DNA from 4 places in the Fusibacter sp. JL298sf-3 genome. Region 1 is predicted to be linked to each of the others. Evidence: riboswitches for the same ligand, from Rfam matches in the RefSeq annotation. Region 1 holds a riboswitch; each other region holds the start of a gene.
What was found. A riboswitch is a leader RNA that binds a small molecule or an ion and turns the genes downstream of it on or off. The one in region 1 is predicted to bind cobalamin.

Region 2: it holds a riboswitch for cobalamin, as region 1 does, so the genes downstream of both, ACR6HW_RS16000 (cobyric acid synthase) here and ACR6HW_RS07445 (energy-coupling factor ABC transporter permease) in region 1, are expected to answer to the same signal.
Region 3: it holds a riboswitch for cobalamin, as region 1 does, so the genes downstream of both, ACR6HW_RS13495 (ABC transporter substrate-binding protein) here and ACR6HW_RS07445 (energy-coupling factor ABC transporter permease) in region 1, are expected to answer to the same signal.
Region 4: it holds a riboswitch for cobalamin, as region 1 does, so the genes downstream of both, ACR6HW_RS11120 (ribonucleoside triphosphate reductase) here and ACR6HW_RS07445 (energy-coupling factor ABC transporter permease) in region 1, are expected to answer to the same signal.

What each region holds. Positions count from the first base shown of each region.
Region 1 covers NZ_CM132608.1:1,535,770-1,540,238, reverse strand. The annotation lists gene ACR6HW_RS07465 (hypothetical protein) at 1-215, shown strand, start outside; gene ACR6HW_RS07460 (energy-coupling factor ABC transporter ATP-binding protein) at 375-1,118, opposite strand; gene ACR6HW_RS07455 (CbiQ family ECF transporter T component) at 1,131-1,727, opposite strand; gene ACR6HW_RS07450 (energy-coupling factor ABC transporter substrate-binding protein) at 1,720-1,989, opposite strand; gene ACR6HW_RS07445 (energy-coupling factor ABC transporter permease) at 1,986-2,675, opposite strand; cobalamin riboswitch at 2,842-3,028, opposite strand; gene ACR6HW_RS07440 (hypothetical protein) at 3,118-4,026, shown strand; gene ACR6HW_RS07435 (helix-turn-helix transcriptional regulator) at 4,042-4,469, shown strand, end outside.
Region 2 covers NZ_CM132608.1:3,350,557-3,355,025, forward strand. The annotation lists rRNA gene rrf (5S ribosomal RNA) at 1-30, shown strand, start outside; tRNA gene ACR6HW_RS15935 (tRNA-Asn) at 36-110, shown strand; tRNA gene ACR6HW_RS15940 (tRNA-Glu) at 112-186, shown strand; tRNA gene ACR6HW_RS15945 (tRNA-Val) at 215-290, shown strand; tRNA gene ACR6HW_RS15950 (tRNA-Gly) at 298-372, shown strand; tRNA gene ACR6HW_RS15955 (tRNA-Gly) at 377-450, shown strand; tRNA gene ACR6HW_RS15960 (tRNA-Lys) at 460-535, shown strand; tRNA gene ACR6HW_RS15965 (tRNA-Cys) at 541-615, shown strand; tRNA gene ACR6HW_RS15970 (tRNA-Arg) at 622-698, shown strand; tRNA gene ACR6HW_RS15975 (tRNA-Val) at 715-790, shown strand; tRNA gene ACR6HW_RS15980 (tRNA-Leu) at 799-882, shown strand; tRNA gene ACR6HW_RS15985 (tRNA-Gly) at 890-964, shown strand; gene ACR6HW_RS15990 (phosphotransferase) at 1,063-2,025, shown strand; gene ACR6HW_RS15995 (peroxiredoxin) at 2,040-2,486, shown strand; cobalamin riboswitch at 2,544-2,721, shown strand; gene ACR6HW_RS16000 (cobyric acid synthase) at 2,889-4,388, shown strand; gene cbiB (adenosylcobinamide-phosphate synthase CbiB) at 4,385-4,469, shown strand, end outside.
Region 3 covers NZ_CM132608.1:2,855,948-2,860,416, reverse strand. The annotation lists gene ACR6HW_RS13500 (FecCD family ABC transporter permease) at 1-912, opposite strand, end outside; gene ACR6HW_RS13495 (ABC transporter substrate-binding protein) at 909-1,946, opposite strand; cobalamin riboswitch at 2,052-2,233, opposite strand; gene ACR6HW_RS13490 (methyl-accepting chemotaxis protein) at 2,419-4,143, shown strand; gene ACR6HW_RS13485 (ZIP family metal transporter) at 4,199-4,469, opposite strand, start outside.
Region 4 covers NZ_CM132608.1:2,339,451-2,343,919, forward strand. The annotation lists gene ACR6HW_RS11115 (InlB B-repeat-containing protein) at 1-1,364, shown strand, start outside; cobalamin riboswitch at 1,786-2,127, shown strand; gene ACR6HW_RS11120 (ribonucleoside triphosphate reductase) at 2,214-3,983, shown strand; gene ACR6HW_RS11125 (4Fe-4S cluster-binding domain-containing protein) at 3,980-4,469, shown strand, end outside.

The DNA of each region.
Region 1 (4,469 bases):
TCGTAGAAAAAGAAAAAGCAGCGAGAGAAGCGACTCTCAACCGAGCGATAGCAGAATCAAAGAGTAAAGACCATATAAAATCAAAAATAGTAGAGCCCGGATTTTTTAAAAGATTTGACCAAGCAAAGGCCCAACGTGCAGCGAATACTAAGGAAACCTTGCAGGCGTTTAAACGGTTCCAAGGCAAGGGCATGAAATTTGATCGATATGCTTGATGGCCATGAGTTTTTTTCAAAATTAACTAAGCATGAAAAATGACTAGTACAAGTCTCAACGAGTTGTCCTAGTCATTTTTATATGCTTTTTTTCAATTTGGCGACGCAAGTGACAAACATAGCCTTCAGACGGCGGTGCGCAATCGCTATATGACTTTTTCAACACCTTCTTAGGGAAACCCTCAATGGCAGCTCCAATCGGCATTTTTCCAGGAGTTCGGCATCGGTCATTATGGTCTCTTTGTCACCATGCCCCACCATTTCACCGCGGTGCATGACATAGACGTAGTCGCAAACGTCGTAAATCAAATCCATGTTGTGGCTGGACAATATGATTTTTTTCTCTTGGGCGGTCAATTGACGCATGAGGGCAATCATATCTCTGCGCATTTGAGGGTCCAGGCCTGTTTCCGGTTCATCCATTAAGAGCACATCGCAGGACAGGGCGAGAACCCCTGCGATGGCAATGCGCTTTTTCTGGCCGAAACTCAAGTACTGAATCGGACGCTCTTTCAGATGAAGGCCGTCGACGGCTCTTAGAGCGTTATCTGTAATGTCTGCCACAGTCTTTGCATCGTACCCTAGGTTCCGTGGGCCCATGGACACATCTTGAACGACATCGTTGTAGAAGAGTTGGCGCTCAGGGTCTTGAAAGACGAGGTTGATGGCGCGCCTCAATTGCTTGAGGGCAGCTTTCGAGTAGGTGAGGGGCGAACCGTTAAAATAAAGAGCGCCCGATTGAGGCTTCAACAGGCCGAGCAGGCATTTGAAAAAAGTGGATTTTCCGGCGCCGTTGGCGCCGATAACGCCTATGATATGGCCATTGCTTAAATCAAAATCGACCTTTTGAATGCCGATTGTACCATCGGGGTATTGAAGGGAGAGCCCTTCGCATTTAATCATATAAACCTCTTTCTATTGAAATCCTCTCAAAGACATGGCGTCTTCTAAATCGTTAAATCGTGCAAAAACGCGTAAAAACAAAGTCCCCAGTGTCAGACTCAGTGTTTGAAACACATTTTTAGCTGAAAAAAATCCGAAGCGCATCTGTTGTGCAGTTATCATGTCCGCGGCCTCTTCAATGAAGATAAAGATGAACCGGTAGCAGAGCTCATAGAGTTCTATAAACGCGTCTGGCAGATGCAGTTTTTTTAGAAACTGAGTGAAGTGGTGCATAGGCATTGTGAGGCTGATACTCAGCAGAATCATCAAAGCGCTAAGAGAGCGAACAAAAGTTATGAGTGTTTCTTCTAGCCCTATTTGAAAAAAGATGATTACACAGGAAAAGAACACAAAACTCATAGGGAAGAGCACGAGGAGGGCAAGCTGTTTAAAGGTGATGCGCGTTAACCCTAAAATCAGAAAAGAGGCGCTTAAAATAAGCGCCCCGTAGAGCCATAAATTTTCTATGCTGAGACTTAAGACGAGCAGTGCCAAGTTGGCGCCAATGCGCAAGTTTGGGTAGACGTTCTTGCCCTTGCTCTGGTTGGCGAGGGCATCGATTCTAAGCATGCTTTTTCCCTTTTAGTGTGCCGAGGTAAAAGGCAATGGTCGACGACCCCGCTACGGCAAACAGCGTAAAGAGCAAGCTTTCGATTTCGCCACTTGGCGGTTCCCAAAGCGGTTCAAACCACGGCTCGTAATTTGGGTCGATGGTGGTAATCATTTCTTCCGCTTGACCGTCTGACCCTTCAAAGGCACCACCGGAATTGATCAATAGCGGCGTGGCGATTAAAATGACAAACAAGATCAGTAATAAGCCGTTTTTCTTCATGAGCGTCCTCCTTCGAGCACAGGGAATTGTTTAGAGTCGGCAATTAAGTTGAATACGACAATGGTAAGTAAGCCCTCGGCAACGGCAACAGGCAGTTGTGTCAACATAAAGACGCCCATAAACTTACCGGCTGCGGCGATAAAGCTGTCACCGGGGAACGCGGCGCCAAGTTGAAAACTGGTGACGAGATACGTCGCCAAATTGCCCACAACAGCGGCGATAAAGATGTTGATCTTTTGTCCGACGCCCATTTTCTTTAAGAGTTTGTAGAGACCGAAGGAAACAAACGGTCCGACAACAGCCATACTGACGGCGTTAGCGCCTAAAGTGGTAATGCCGCCGTGGGCAATTAAAAGTGCCTGCATTAAAAGGACGACAGTACCGATGGCCACCATTGGCAGTGGTCCGAGCAAAATGGCACCGAGCCCCATCCCCGTCGGATGTGAGCAACTGCCGACAACTGATGGGATTTTTAAAGATGAGAGCGTAAATGCAAAAGCAGCCATCAGTGCAAATAAGAGTTTGTTGGATGCGTTGGCGCTAAATTGTTTTTTCATGGCGGCGATGCTCATGATAAAAAACGGTGCAAAAATGGCGTACCAAATCAGTGTCCAAAACTGTGGTAAAAAGCCTTCTGCAATGTGCATAGCGGTGCTGCTGCCGAGCAGCGTGTTCAGTGACGACATAAAATCCTCCTTATACTTCAATCGACTTCGCCAGAGGGGACAGTTTTATGACCGGCAAAAAGCATTGCCGAATAAACAACCGCGTTGTTTAAACAAAAAAACACATCCACAAGGGATGTGTTCATACATTCAAAATGACTGTACCCGTAAACCTCCCTCCGAAGCTACATGTTCTAACGTTACGGCAGGTCTCCTGGCTCGGAAATCATCCTACTTTCTCGCCTTCCCGATGCTGTGCATCAGTGGCCGTGAGAGTTCGTACTTCCTTACAGTAGCGGGGGCTGCTGAGGACTTTCACCTCATTCCCTTTTAACTTGTCGATTTAAGACAAGACCGGTAACTAAATATATGATGACATATTGTTAACAACATGTCAACTATTTTGAGCAGATCTGTGATAAGATAAAAGCAGTGTTAACGAAATTCGGGGGGATAAATAACGATGTTTTTTTTAATTTTAGCAACGATGTGTAGCGCCGCCATAGCGCTGATTTTCAAGTTTACTGAAAGTCGGGAGACAAACCGCTACGCCATTACCAGTGCCAACTACTTCTTTGCCAGCGCGGTGAGTCTGGCCATGGTCTTACAGCAAAAACTGTATGCCTTTGAGGTTTCAGGGGACGGACTTGTTACGGCGTTCACAAGTGCAGTGCGCGGTGACGAGGTAATGGGCGCCGCCGGAAGTTTTTACTTTGCCTTAGCTTTCGGCGGGGTGAGCGGCATCTTTTTCTTCTTGTCGTTTGTCTTTTACCAACGCTGTGTTAAGCAGTATGGCGCGGGGCTCTCGGGAACATTTGCGAAAATGGGCATTTTAGTGCCGATGGTACTTTCACTGGTGTTGTGGAAGGAACTTCCCACGACACTTCAATGGTTCGGCATCGCACTGTCGTTGATGGCAATTGTCGTGGTCAATGTGTCAAAAAATAAGGCACGGCGATTTAATTGGCAAGCGGGTCTGCTGTTGCTGTTCACCTTTGGGGGCCTAGCGGAGTTCTCCACAAAGGTGTTTCAAAAATACGCTTTAACGGCCTATAAAGACGTCTTTTTATGCGCTGTCTTCTTTGTCGCCTTTGTTATCAGTGCCCTGTATTGCTATGCGACGAAGAAAAAGGTTGTGATGAGAGACATTCTGCTGGGCTTTTGTGTCGGACTGCCCAACTTGTTTTCATCATACTTTTTAATTTTAGCACTTGAATCGGTGAAGACATCGGTGGCGTTTCCGCTTTACAGCGCCGGGAGTATTGTATTGATTACCCTTGGCAGCCGCCTGCTCTTTGGAGAAGCGGTACCGACAAAAAACAAATGGGCCATTGGCCTAACTGTGGTGGCATTGGCTCTATTAAACGCTTAGAAAGGGGTGTGCACGATGAAGCTCTATCGTCTTATGGGGATTTTGCTCATGCTGGAAAATTACAATAAAATGACGGCTAAGCAGCTGGCTGAACACTTTGAAGTGTCCGTGCGCACCATTTACAGAGACCTCGATGCTTTGTCTATTGCCGGCTACGATATTGTAACCGAGTCCGGCACAGGCGGCGGCATATGGCTACAGAACAAAGGGGTTAAAGTCAACAGCTTGGAATCCGATGAAATGCAAAAACTGGTTCAGATGCTCGCTCTGGAGAGAAGTGAAGACGAAAACTTGGCCTTGCGGTTCAGGGCGCAGCTTCCTGAATCGGCGAAACAGGCTTTCGACAAGCTTTCAAGTCGAATTTTGCGCGACGAAAAAGACTGGTATGGGCGCGCACAGGTGACAAAAGGGCATTTAAAGTGTCTTCAAGAGGCCATCGTGGC
Region 2 (4,469 bases), 1.8 Mb from region 1:
GCTGCCTGGGAGAGTAGAACGTTGCTGATTTGTATTCCAAGGTAGCTCAACGGTGGAGCACTCGGCTGTTAACCGATAGGCTGTGGGTTCGAATCCCACCCTTGGAGCCATGGCCCCTTGGTCAAGCGGTTAAGACACCGCCCTTTCACGGCGGTAACAGGGGTTCGATTCCCCTAGGGGTCACCAATTATTTTGTGAGCATCAGCTCACATCCGGGAGTATAGCTCAGCTGGGAGAGCATCTGCCTTACAAGCAGGAGGTCATAGGTTCGATCCCTATTACTCCCACCAAAATTATGCGGAAGTGGCTCAGTGGTAGAGCATCGCCTTGCCAAGGCGAGGGTCGCGAGTTCGAATCTCGTCTTCCGCTCCAATGCGCGGGTGTAGCTCAATGGTAGAGCTCCGGCCTTCCAAGCCGGCCATGAGAGTTCGATTCTCTTCACCCGCTCCAGCGCACAATGGTCCATTAGCTCAGTCGGTAGAGCACCTGACTTTTAATCAGGGTGTCCCGCGTTCGAGTCGCGGATGGATCACCAAGCACGGCGGCGTGGCCAAGTGGTAAGGCACAGGTCTGCAAAACCTCTATTCACCAGTTCGAATCTGGTCGCCGCCTCCAATACGTGCACCCTTAGCTCAATCGGATAGAGTGTCTGACTACGAATCAGAAGGTTAGGGGTTCGACTCCCTTAGGGTGCACCATTTTTTATTTTTCAGCGGGAGTATAGCTCAGCTGGGAGAGCATCTGCCTTACAAGCAGGAGGTCATAGGTTCGATCCCTATTACTCCCACCAACAAAATAGCGGGTATGGCGGAATTGGCAGACGCGCTAGACTTAGGATCTAGTGACTGGTTCGTGGGGGTTCAAGTCCCTCTACCCGCACCAAAATTACGCGGAAGTGGCTCAGTGGTAGAGCATCGCCTTGCCAAGGCGAGGGTCGCGAGTTCGAATCTCGTCTTCCGCTCCAGTAAACACACATGAAAATGTGTGTTTTTTTTATTTACACCTAGACGCCCTTTAAAGAGATAAGCTATAATGAAGAAAACGGTGGGGAAGGAGGACATCATGAATTACGATTTTGCATTTGTAATTGACGACATCTTCACCAAGCGCAATTTTGGTTCTGTAAAGGCAATATTGCCATGTGGCAATCACGATTTAAAGCGGAACATGGTCTATAAGGTACATACGTCAGGCGGTCAGTATGTGATTAAGTTTTTCTATAAGCCAGGCAAGTGTATGCGAGAACTCAATGCACTTTCATACTATCAGCCTCCGGAGTTAAGTATTTTGGCCAATGGCGTGACAGCCGATCATACCGAATGGATTATATACAACCATATAGAAGGGGAACTCCTCGACCGAAAGCTTAAACAGCTGAAGGACGACGAGATGAAGTGTATTTTTAATGGGATTGGCTATGAGATGGGACGCCTGCATCAAGCGCACGCGTTCGATTACTTCGGAGATTGGGACTCGGCCAAGAAAAGTCCGATTAAAGCGTATGTTCCCTTTATGAAAATGGAGGTTGAACGCATCGTTACCAATATAAATGCGCAGACATTACCTGGAATCGAGATACTGAGAGACAGTATACGCGTCTTAAAATCGGAAATGAAGCATATAGAGCCTATTGGCCATGGCCGTTTGTGTCATCGTGATTTGGACGGGCGGAACATATTAATTGACCAAAGAAATGGTGTATATGTTTTTAAAACATTTTTAGATTTTGAAAAATGTGTCGTCGATAATTGTTATAATGATGTTATAGGTCTTTTTAGAAAATATTTTTTAGATTATCCTTATTTGTTAAAACCTTTTTTTAATGGGTATAAAGAGACCGGTATGTTAACATCAGATTTTTATAAGTCCTTTCGGTTTTTGCTTTACAAAAATGGCTTGCACATTTGCAGCTGGACGTATTCGTACTCGAAAAGCTATTACCATGAAGGCCTTGATTTTCTTAAGAAGTTGCTTGAAAAAGATCGAACAGGCAGCGTATACGGTGAGTTAGATGAAATCTATTAAGGAGGGTTATTGCCATGATGTATGAAGGCGCGCTAAAGTGTACAAACGATGCGGTTGATTCGTTTGAGGCATTGAGAAATCAGAAATTTATTCTTTACGCGTATCCAAAGGACAACACGTCGGGGTGTACGTTTGAAGCGTTGGCATTTGCAGAGCACTATGATGCTTTTAAGGCGTTGGGTTATGAAGTCATCGGTGTCAGCAAAGATACTTTAGGCACCCATAAGAATTTTATTAAAAAGCACAATCTCCCATTTTCTTTAATCAGCGATGTGGAACGCGAGCTCTTAGCGCACTTTGACTTGGTAGTCGAAAAGAAAATGTATGGTAAACCGGTGAAAGGGACTCAACGCTCTACATTTGTGTTTCACGAGGGCCTCGAACTCGTAAAAGCCTTTAGAGAAGTGGACCCCAAGACACATGTTCCCGAAGTGCTGGCTTTTGTTCAAAATTTGGGGTAGTGTGTCGCCCTCTTTTAGACCTATTGACAAGAGCGTGTGAAATGTCTATAATAAAAAAGAATTGAATACGATTAAGGTGCTTAGCAAAGCTAAGAGGGAAATAGGTTAAAGTCCTATGCAGCCCCCGCTACTGTAAATAGTGATGAAATTCTAGAACCACTGAGCGCAAGCTTGGGAAGGGTGAAGAGTAAGATGAGCTATGAGCCAGGAAACCTGCCTTAATTGAAATCAGCAACTTCGGTGGGAAGTCTTGTGAACATGCTTATGAGCAATCATATTCAGGCACATGTCTTTTGGCATGTGCTTTTTTAGTTCACTTTATTAGGAAGTCATAGAGCGGTGATGCTGCTCAAAAGGCTCAAGTGAGTTGCGTGGTGAGAGAAAGAGTGGTATAGGGGAAATATGTCTAAAAAAATTATGTTTCAAGGTACGGGGTCATCTGTCGGTAAGAGCATCTTAGTGACAGCCGTTTGCAGAATACTAAACAATCGAGGACAGAAGGTTGCACCGTTTAAATCTCAAAATATGGCGCTTAACTCTTTTGTGACAAAAGAGGGGCTCGAAATGGGACGCGCTCAAGTCGTCCAAGCGGAAGCCGCCCGCATTGAACCCGATGTCCGAATGAACCCAATTTTGTTAAAGCCCACTAGCGATGTGGGCAGCCAAGTTATTTTACACGGTAGAGTGAAGGACAATATGCGTGCAAGTGCTTATTTTTCTATAAAAAATGAGTTGGCGCCTGAAGTTGTCAAGGCGTTTAAGTCTTTGGAAGAATCGTATGAAACCATTGTTATTGAAGGTGCCGGCTCGCCTGCGGAAATTAATCTCCGCTCGAGAGACATTGTCAATATGGGACTTGCCGAAATGGTAGACACCGATGTCATCCTCGTCGGCGACGTCGATAGAGGGGGCGTGTTCGCCGCCCTTTACGGGACGTATGCCTTGCTAAGTGACTCTGAGCAAAAACGTGTTAAGGGCTTTGTTATCAACAAGTTCAGAGGCGATGTCTCTCTGCTTATGCCGGGGGTTGAAATGCTTGAAGAGAAAATCGGCATCCCGTGTCTAGGGGTCATTCCCTATATACAAAATATCAACATCGACGATGAAGACAGCGTCGCGTCGAGACTCACCGATAGACAGTACGAAGGGGTTAAAATCGGCGTCGTCAGATTGCCTTACATGTCTAACTTTTCGGATTTTAACTGTTTCGATTTCCACCAAGACGTATCGCTAAACTACGTGACGGCAACAGACGATTTGCTCGACTACGATTTACTCGTTATTCCCGGGAGCAAGAACACACTTGTGGATATGAAGCATTTGGTTGACTCCGGTATGGCGCAGGCCATTTACAGAGCGCATCGCAAGAAGATACCGATTATCGGCATTTGTGGTGGCTATCAAATACTTGGGAAAAAGCTACACGACCCCTTTGCTGTGGAATCTGGCTTAAAGACGATTAACGGCCTTGGTTTGCTCGATGTCGAGACGACGATGTACGAGGAGAAGAGAACGGTACAGTCTACGACAACACTCACTAATGATTTCCTCGGGATGGGGCTTGTAGAGGCCTCTGTGAAGGGCTATGAAATTCATATGGGCAAAACAAAGGCGCTCTCTGAAGAAGCGGTTCCGTTTCTTTTAAATGCAGAAGGCGAAGTCGATGGGCATGTCGATGCAGAAGGCATGGTTGTGGGCACTTATCTCCACGGTATCTTTGACAACGATGCCTTTAGGAACGCTTTAATTAAGAAATTACGAGGCAGCGGTGCAGCCGACGAGTCACTGAGCTTTGAAGAAATGAAAGTTCAAGCTTATGACAGACTCGTCGAGATTGTACAACCTCATTTAGATATGCAGAAGCTGGATAGCATTCTGAACGAATCGAGACAGACGCCATGATACAAATTTTGTTTGGCATCGGTTTGGATTCATTAATAGGTGATCCTCCTAATTGGCCGCATCCAGTTAGGTTTATCGGTT
Region 3 (4,469 bases), 1.3 Mb from region 1:
CACTAGGAAAATCCCTCCGGCGAGGGTTGCCACCGGCAAGACCTTCTTGTGGTCTGTTCCAACGAGCATCCGCACACAGTGTGGCACGATAAGACCCACAAAGCCGATAATCCCCGAGCTGTACACCACAAAACCGACGAGTAGCGACGCCACCAAAAGGTACAGTGTCCTGTAGTGATGAAGCTCTTTTCCAAGTGTCAGCGACACTTCATCGCCTAAGAGCATTAAATTTAGTGTACGCCACTGACTGATAAAAAACACGGTGACCAAAACCGTCAGCAACGCCAAAATCTTTAAAGAGTCCCATTTGGCACCGGAGACACTGCCCATTAACCAGTAGGCGATGCTGCGAATGCCTTCGCGGTCGTCTGAAAAATAGATGACAAAACTCGAAATAGAAGAGCTCACCGTGCTGAGGGCCATCCCCGCTAAAATCAGGCGCGTACCGCTGGTCTTCCCGCGTATCCCCGCCAAAGTCAGCACCAACAGCGCGGTACAGAAAGCCCCTATAAACGCACAGATGCCGACAAAATTCGGCCCAAAAAAAGTACCGATGCCCGCGGCGAGAGCGAGAGTCGCCCCGAGAGAGGCGCCAGAGGATATCCCGAGGATGTAGGGGTCGGCAAGTGGGTTTTTCACCACAGCTTGCATAACAACACCGGATATGGAAAGGCCCACGCCGACCAAAAGGGCCAACAGCACCCGCGGCAGCCTTATATAAAACACAATGTCTTCCGTGCCTCTTTCAAACGTTTTCAGCAGGGTATCGTCATGGGCAATTTTACCGTAAATGACACCAAAAACATCTCCAACCGGTATGTTGACACTGCCGATGGAGACCGAGACGAGGACAGAGCCCACCAGTACTACGACCAGTAGGCTCAAAATTACAGTCATTTTAAATGGCTTCATTTCTCTGGGTAAAGCCCTTTGATAATCGATTGAATCCCGTCGAGTGTACGGATACCACTTGCGTACACTTCGCTAAGCATAATAGGGTGAACGCGTCCATTTTCAATTGCTTGGATGCTCTTAAGCCCTTCGTTGTTTAGAAGACTCTCCAACGCTTGGTCTCTGACGATTGCGTCACCGTAGTAGACGGTGAAAATAACTTCCGGATTCAAAGCGACCAAATCTTCCGAACCGATTTTGCCGTTTTCTCTAGCGACGAGGTCTGCACCGACTTTCGTAGCAATGTCCCCGCCGATGCTGTCTTCACCGTAAATTCTGTACACGCCGTCTTTTTGAACTTCGAGGATAACGGTCTTAACCTTTTCTTTGTCGGCGACATACGCCTGTGCTGAAGCAATTTCTGCTTTCATATTTTCGACAATGGCTTTCGCTTTCTCTTCCACATCGAAAATCTTGCCTATATTTAAAATATCTTCGTACTCGTTGTCAAGGGTGTTGGGTTGAATCACACCACTGTTTTGTGCCATGTATGTGTTGATGTCTCTTTCGTGCCAAAACGACACATCGCCGAGGTTCTTTTCGCCGAACAGTGAAAACCAGCTGAGGATAAAGTCCGGTTGAAGGCCAATGACTTCTTCCTTGCTAATGCGTTGATCGTAATAGGTCACATTTTCAAAAGCCGATTGCAGTTCTGTTTTCACCTCATGGTCCAGCCCGGACGCCGCCACAATTTTATCTTCTAAGCCAAGTGCCAAAAGTGTCTCTATCGAGTTTTGGTAAACGGCAATTACGCGCTCAGGCGCCTTTTCAAATGTAATCTCTACCGGTTCTTTTGCGTAGTTGTACGTCGTAATAGTCACAGGGTAATGTGCCTCTGCACCATCTGCTGTTTCATCAGGTGCTTTCTCAGCGTCGGCTTCTTTCGTCGTATCCGTTGGCGTCGTAGGCGTCTCTTTCGCGGAGTCGTCCGCTCCGCATCCGGCAAGTGAAAAAAGCAACACAAATGCCATCAATAAGGTACTCAGTTTTTTCATCTTCTTCTCCTTAGTCTTTTGTGTGCATAAAAAAACCCTTACCACAGACGGCAAGGGTTGAATAATCGCTTTATCGCGAAACAGCCCCCTCCATCGTCCGTGGAGTATCGGTGCGTTTGCAAGGCAGGTCTTCTGACTCTAGTCTCATCATTTTATACGCCTTCCCGGTCACCCAGTGGCTTTCGTATAAAACTCCTCTATTACAGCGGCGGGACCGTGTTGGATTTTCACCAAACTTCCCTTTTAATGACGTGCAGGACACGCCAACCTCGCAACCTATTTTTTTAAGTCATTTGATTATACCCAACATCTTATACAAAGTCAAGCAATAGCCGGTTGCCCGGTCATAATATTTGTAAACACATTATTAATATTGCAAACTTTTAAACAGATGAATTGACAACTTTGTGAAAAAAGATTACGCTACCAATAGGTTATCACTATAAAATATTACGGAGGCATTGCTACGACCATGAAAAAGCAAAAAACGAAAAAGCTCGGTCGACAGATTACAACGAGAATTATGTTGGTTATGACCCTCTTGTTTCTCGTCGTCGGCATCGTCGTGACTTCTTTTATTTTTGACAACGTCTCGACACTTGCCAAACTCTCCTTTAACGCCGTCGGCACCGGGCTTGAAAAAAGCTTCAGCCACATGACATCCGACGGGCTATGGGACGAAACAAACAGTGATTACGGTACCTTTGAACGCATTAAGGAAGAAATCGTCGCTCTTGAAAAAGACATCTCTGCAGTATCTGACAGATTGCATATATTGACGAAAAAAGACGGGGCATGGGTGTACCTCTACGGCATTGAAAACGGGAAATTTCATGACACCGGAGACCCGCTTGCCGAGGTCTCTGAAGATCTCGAAAAGGCGTATGCCACCGGTACGGCCACTGGCACCGATTTGTCCGGAAAGTTTTTACTCAACCGAAAGCCCCTGGATTTCTATTTCCCCGCTGAAACAGCTGACGGCGAAAGACTCGTCATTCACACCACCATCAAAACCGATTTAATTTGGTTGGTCATCGGCGGTATCATCGGGTCTTTTGTCGCCTTACTCCTCCTCGTACTGGCCACTGTAAACATCGTCGTAAGTATTATCGTTAAAGCTGAGATGCGGTCGATGCAAACACTGGTTGAAAAAGTTGAGGAGATATCAAATCTCGAAGGCGATCTCACTAAGCGCATTGAAATTAAGAGCAACAACGAAATCGGTCAAATGGCCACGCACATCAACCAACTGCTCGACACCATTCAGGGTTTGATGTCCACCATTCGCCAATCGTCTGCACAGCTTACAGAAAATACGGCGAGCTTTACCGCCATGCTCGAAGAAGCAGAGAGCAACGCCCTTGTTATTGAAACCGCCATGGAGGCAAGCGACGCCACCATTGCAACGCGCACCGAATCCACGCGGCGCGTTGTCGACCAGGTGGCCCAAATCAACGATGCCATCACACAAGTGGCGGAACACACGGCCTCTCTCAGCACAGTGGCCATCAAAACTTCTGAAAGTGCCGAAGACGGGACGACACTAATGACCGAGATGCGCCAGTTCGTCGACGAGACGGTCTCACAAGTTTCCGGAACCGGTGAAAAGGTCGCCGAGCTCAAGGCGGAATCTTTGGCCATCAGCTCCATTGTCACCAGCATCCGAAACATCGCCAGTCAAACCAATATGCTCGCACTTAACGCCTCTATAGAAGCGGCTCGAGCCGGTGAACAGGGACGCGGTTTCGCCGTGGTGGCAGAAGAAGTCCGGAAACTCGCCGAAGAATCCGCCGAACAAGTGACTTCTATTGAAGCCCTCATTGTCAACATTCAAGAGCGCATCGACACCACGCAAGTTTCAATGGGCAAAACCCTAGCGCTGATTGAAAAGGAACACGAAATGGTAGGCAATGTAGAAGGGCAGTTTACAGCTATTGCCGCCGATATCGCCCAAGTGACGGCCATGGTACAAGAGATGCACGGGGCCACCGAGGAAATTACGGCGTTCAGCGATACCGTCAACAGCGAAATGAACGCGCTCAACACCTCGTTTGATCTCAGTGACAGCAGTGTTGAAGAAGTGATGAACAAAGTTATCGCTCAAAATCAAAACATCGGCCAACTCGCCGACGAAATCGAAGGACTGAGCACACTGTCCGCCGCCCTTTCAAAAATAATTGAAAAATTAAAACTGTAACCCTAAAAAAAACGTCGACAAGCGCTTGTTAAACTGCGCTGTGCCGACGTTTTTTTTAACCTAAAGCCACATCTAAAATCATCATTACCGTAAAGCCGAGCATGGTGCCGATGGTCGCTACATCTGTCTTTGAGCCGCCTTCTTCCCGCTGGGCTTCTGGAATCAGTTCCTCTATAACCACGTAAATCATCGCCCCTGCGGCAAAGGCCAATGCATAGGGCAATATCGGTTGCATACGGGTGACTGCAAACGCACCGACAACCCCTGCCATCGGTTCCACAATGCCGCTGGCCTGGCCGTATAAAAACGCTTTCTTACGACTGAAA
Region 4 (4,469 bases), 800 kb from region 1:
CAAGTGCAACTGTGACAATGGATGCAAACAAATCGGTAACAGCAATCTTTGAAGAAATCGTCGTCGAACCGACCGAATACACTTTGACCACCGGCACCAAAGGCCAAGGCTCCGTATCAGGTGGCGGCACGTACACAGAAGGTACAGAAGTTACTGTAACGGCAACACCTGCAGAAGGCTGGACATTTGTCGGCTGGGAAGGTGATGCAAGCGGCGGCTCAAGTGCAACTGTGACAATGGATGCAGACAAATCGGTAACGGCTGTCTTTGAAGAAACGCAAACGACACCAGATCCCGATCCGGTAACAGAATACACACTTTCTACTGGCGTAACCGGCCAAGGCTCAGTATCAGGTGGCGGCACGTACACAGACGGTACAGAAGTCACTGTAACGGCAACACCTGCAGACGGCTGGACATTCGTCGGCTGGGAAGGTGATGCAAGCGGCGGCTCAAGCACAACTGTGACAATGAATGCAGACAAATCGGTAACGGCTGTCTTTGAAGAAACGCAAACGACACCGGATCCTGATCCGGTAACAGAATACACACTTTCTACTGGCGTAACCGGCCAAGGCTCCGTATCAGGTGGCGGCACGTATACAGAAGGTACAGAAGTCACTGTAACGGCAACACCAGCAGAGGGCTGGACATTCGTCGGCTGGGAAGGTGATGCAAGCGGCGGCTCAAGCACAACTGTGACAATGGATTCAGACAAATCGGTAACGGCTGTCTTTGAAGAAACGCAAACGACACCGGATCCCGATCCTAATCCGGACCCAGATCCAACACCGGATCCCGATCCGGAACCGGTCGACCCGACACCAGTCGATCCAACACCTACACCAGAACCGGAACCAGAACCAGTTCCAGCGGGCCCACAAGGGTTTGTAGAAGTCAGCTACATCGATCAAGACGGTTCGGAATTGGCATCTGCTTTTACCTTCTCAGGTGAAATCGGCACCAATTACGGCACATCGGCGAGATCGTTCAGTGGTTACGAACTGGTAGAGTCACCGTCTAACGCATCAGGTACTTTTGCTGACGGCACGATCTCAGTCACTTACAGATACTCAGACGGCTCAGATGAAGTCGAGCTCGAAGTAGAAGAAACGCCACTTGGCCCTGCTATCGACACGACAGAAGAAACGCCTGAAACGACAGAACCGGTTGTCGAAGAAACTGAGACAACAGAAGAAACAGAAACCCCTGTGGAAGTACCGGAAGGTGAGATTGTTCTCATCGATGAAACCACACCGGAAGGCCCTGCGGCATTGCCTAAGACAGGTCAACTGCCAATAAGCCTCTACTTCGGTATCGGTAGTATCCTTTCAGCAGCAGGTGTTTATTTAAGAAGAAAATAAAGTGAGATAGAGCCAAAGGCTGTCCCGAAGGGGACAGCCTTTGGCATGTGTGTTTAAAGGGACGGTTCTTTTGTGCCGTTGGTGGCAAAAAGGGCCGTGTGAAAAGGATGTACACCGTGAAAAATCAAAGGCTGTGGCCTGTGTACGGTGCATTTGGCGCCTTCGGTACGGCTTATGTGAAAGAGACGGCGGCAACAAAGAGTTCAGAGGCATTTTAAATGGAGAGATGCGGTAGAAAAGAGGCGTTTACGAACGTTTAGAGGCCGTTGGGGGTGTGGTAAAAATGGAAAAAACCAGTGGATTCCGGCACAAAAGAACCGTCCCCCCTTGACAATTAATTCACTTAGCGCTACAATCAAATTAGCTACAAATTGTGCATATGTGGATAAAAAACGCCACTTATCCACAATATATTGTAATACAACTGTATAGCATCTTTGGTGCGTACTTGAGAAATCAGGGCGCTTAAAAGGGAAGATTGGTGCAAAGCCAACGCGGTCCCGCCACTGTAAAAGACTGCAACGCTCATACCTCTGTGAAAACGGGAAGGGAGCGATTGCTAGTGTACTGTCTCGTTGAGATTTAATTAAAAATGCCAGATAGTCTGTATCCGTGCAAGGCAAAATATCGACGACAATGCGGGACGTTGTCGAGAGATTTTAACGCCGCAATGATGCAGAATAGATGAGCAGTTTTTTAATTGTGAACGATACAGTACACTACTGTCTTGAGCCAGGAGACCTGCCTGAGATGTGAGAACGCTAAAGCTCACGAGGATGAGACATGCGAACAAGCGCCGTCACCGGCGTCAGTTCCCTGTGTATTCGTGTCTTAAAGACACTTTTTTTTATGCGACAAGGAGGAAGGGCAATGCTCAAAAGCAAAGATATCGTGGAATCGTATTTACTTAAAAGCGACTGGCGGGTCAAAGAAAACTCAAACTCACCGTTTTCATTTGGCGCCTTAAACAAACATATAGCGGCAGAAGTCTCCAAAGACTATTGGCTCAGAGAAGTGTACCCAAAGGCCATTGCAGAGGGTTACATAAAGGGCGATTACCACATACACGACCTCGGCGGCATCACCCTCTACTGTTGCGGCTACTCGCTGAGAAGCGTCATACGCAAAGGGGTTCAAGGGGTTCCCAATATTCCGACGTCCACGCCGGCGAAACACTTTGCCTCTATACTCAACCAGTTGGCCAACCTCATCACCGTCTTTCAAAATGAAATCATGGGTGCCGTGGCCTTCAGTTCCGTCGACACCTATTTGGCGCCGTTTATCAAAGAAGACGGCCTCTCGTACGAAGATGTCAAACAGAACCTGCAAAACTTCATCTTCTCCATAAACTCCAATTCCAGAGGTGGCGCAGAGCCTGCTTTTAGCAACATCACACTGGATTTGACGCCGCCAAAAGACCTCATCGACCAAAGCGTCTACGTCGGGGACGGACAGCTGGACTACACTTATCGCGCCTGCCAAGAAGAAATGAACCTCTTCAACCGAGCGTTTTACGAGTTGATGAACACAGGGGATGCCAACGGCAGACCGTTTGCGTATCCGATTCCCACCTACAACATTCACGAGCGCTTTGACTTCGACAACCCGCTCAACGACGCCCTCTGGGAAATGGCAGGCAAATTCGGCTACCCGTATTTTGCCAACTTCATCAACAGCGACATGAGCCCTGAAGATGCGCGCAGCATGTGCTGTCGCCTGCGACTGGACCTCCGAGAACTGGAGCGCAAAAACGGGGGACTTTTCGGCGCAGGAGAAAGCACGGGCTCCATTGGCGTCGTCACATTGAACATGGCGCGGTACGGCTATAGGGCCAAAACCAAAGCCGAACTGTTCGACCTCATCGACTGCAACATGACCCTTGCGAAAGAGAGCCTCGAAATCAAGCGTGCCTTCCTTCAAGAAAACGTACTGGACGCCGGCCTCATTCCGGCATTCAGCACTTATGTCGGCACTTTTGACAACCACTTCAGCACCATAGGCCTCGTGGGCCTCAACGAAATGTGCGAGAACTTCCTCGGCAAAGACATCTTAGACGAAGCGTCCAGTGCGTTGGTCCTGGAAGTGCTCCATCACATGCGCGAAAAACTGAAGGACTTTCAAGAAGAAACCGAGCACCTCTATAACCTCGAGGCGACACCGGCAGAATCCACCGCCTACAGATTGGCGCGAAAAGACAAAGCACAGTACCCCGACATCTTGACACAAGGTACCGACGAACAGCCGTACTACACCAACAGCTGTCATATTCCGGTAAACAAAGTCGAATCGATACATCAGGTTTTCGAACACCAAGAGCCGATACAATTGTTGTTTACAGGGGGCACCGTCATCCACGTGTTCTTGGGCTCTCCGGTGTCCGGTGAAAAGGCCAAACACATCGTCAAAACCGTCTGTGAGCGGTACAAAGTGCCTTACGTGAGCCTTTCCCCGGTAAACCATTACTGTACGGCACACGGCTATATCGACGGCGCAGTGGACACCTGTCCCATCTGTGGCGAAACCGTGGAAAAATACCAGCGCATCACCGGCTATCTGCGCAATGTCAAATACTTTAACGACGGCAAAAAACAAGAGTTCATAGAGAGGCGACAGCTATGAAAATTCGATACAAATGCATCGAGCACGAACGCGTCGAAGACGCGCCTTTCGTCGGTGCGCTCATCGGTGCCATCGGGTGCCGCATTGGATGTAAGGACTGTTTTAACGCCCCGCTCAAGCAGCTGCCGACGCTGTTTGAAGACGTCGAAGCGGTGCTGGACGCCGTACAGAGCAACCCGTTTAACGAGGGGCTGATCTTCGGCGGTCTCGAGTGGTCAGAGCAACCGGAGGAACTGGTGGCACTGGCTTCAGAAGCGCTGAACAGAGGGCTGAAAGTCATGGTATACACAGGCCTCACACTGGAGGCGTTTCTCAAGAGCGTCCCTGCCATCGACAGCTTGGAAGGGACACTCTACCTGAAATACGGCAGCTTTAATGTGACGGCGCTCAGCACCGACCATCTGGACCACGGCGTCAAGCTGGCGAGCACCAATCAGCACATCGCTACTTTAAGGGACGGTTCTTTTGTGCACGATTCCACTAGTA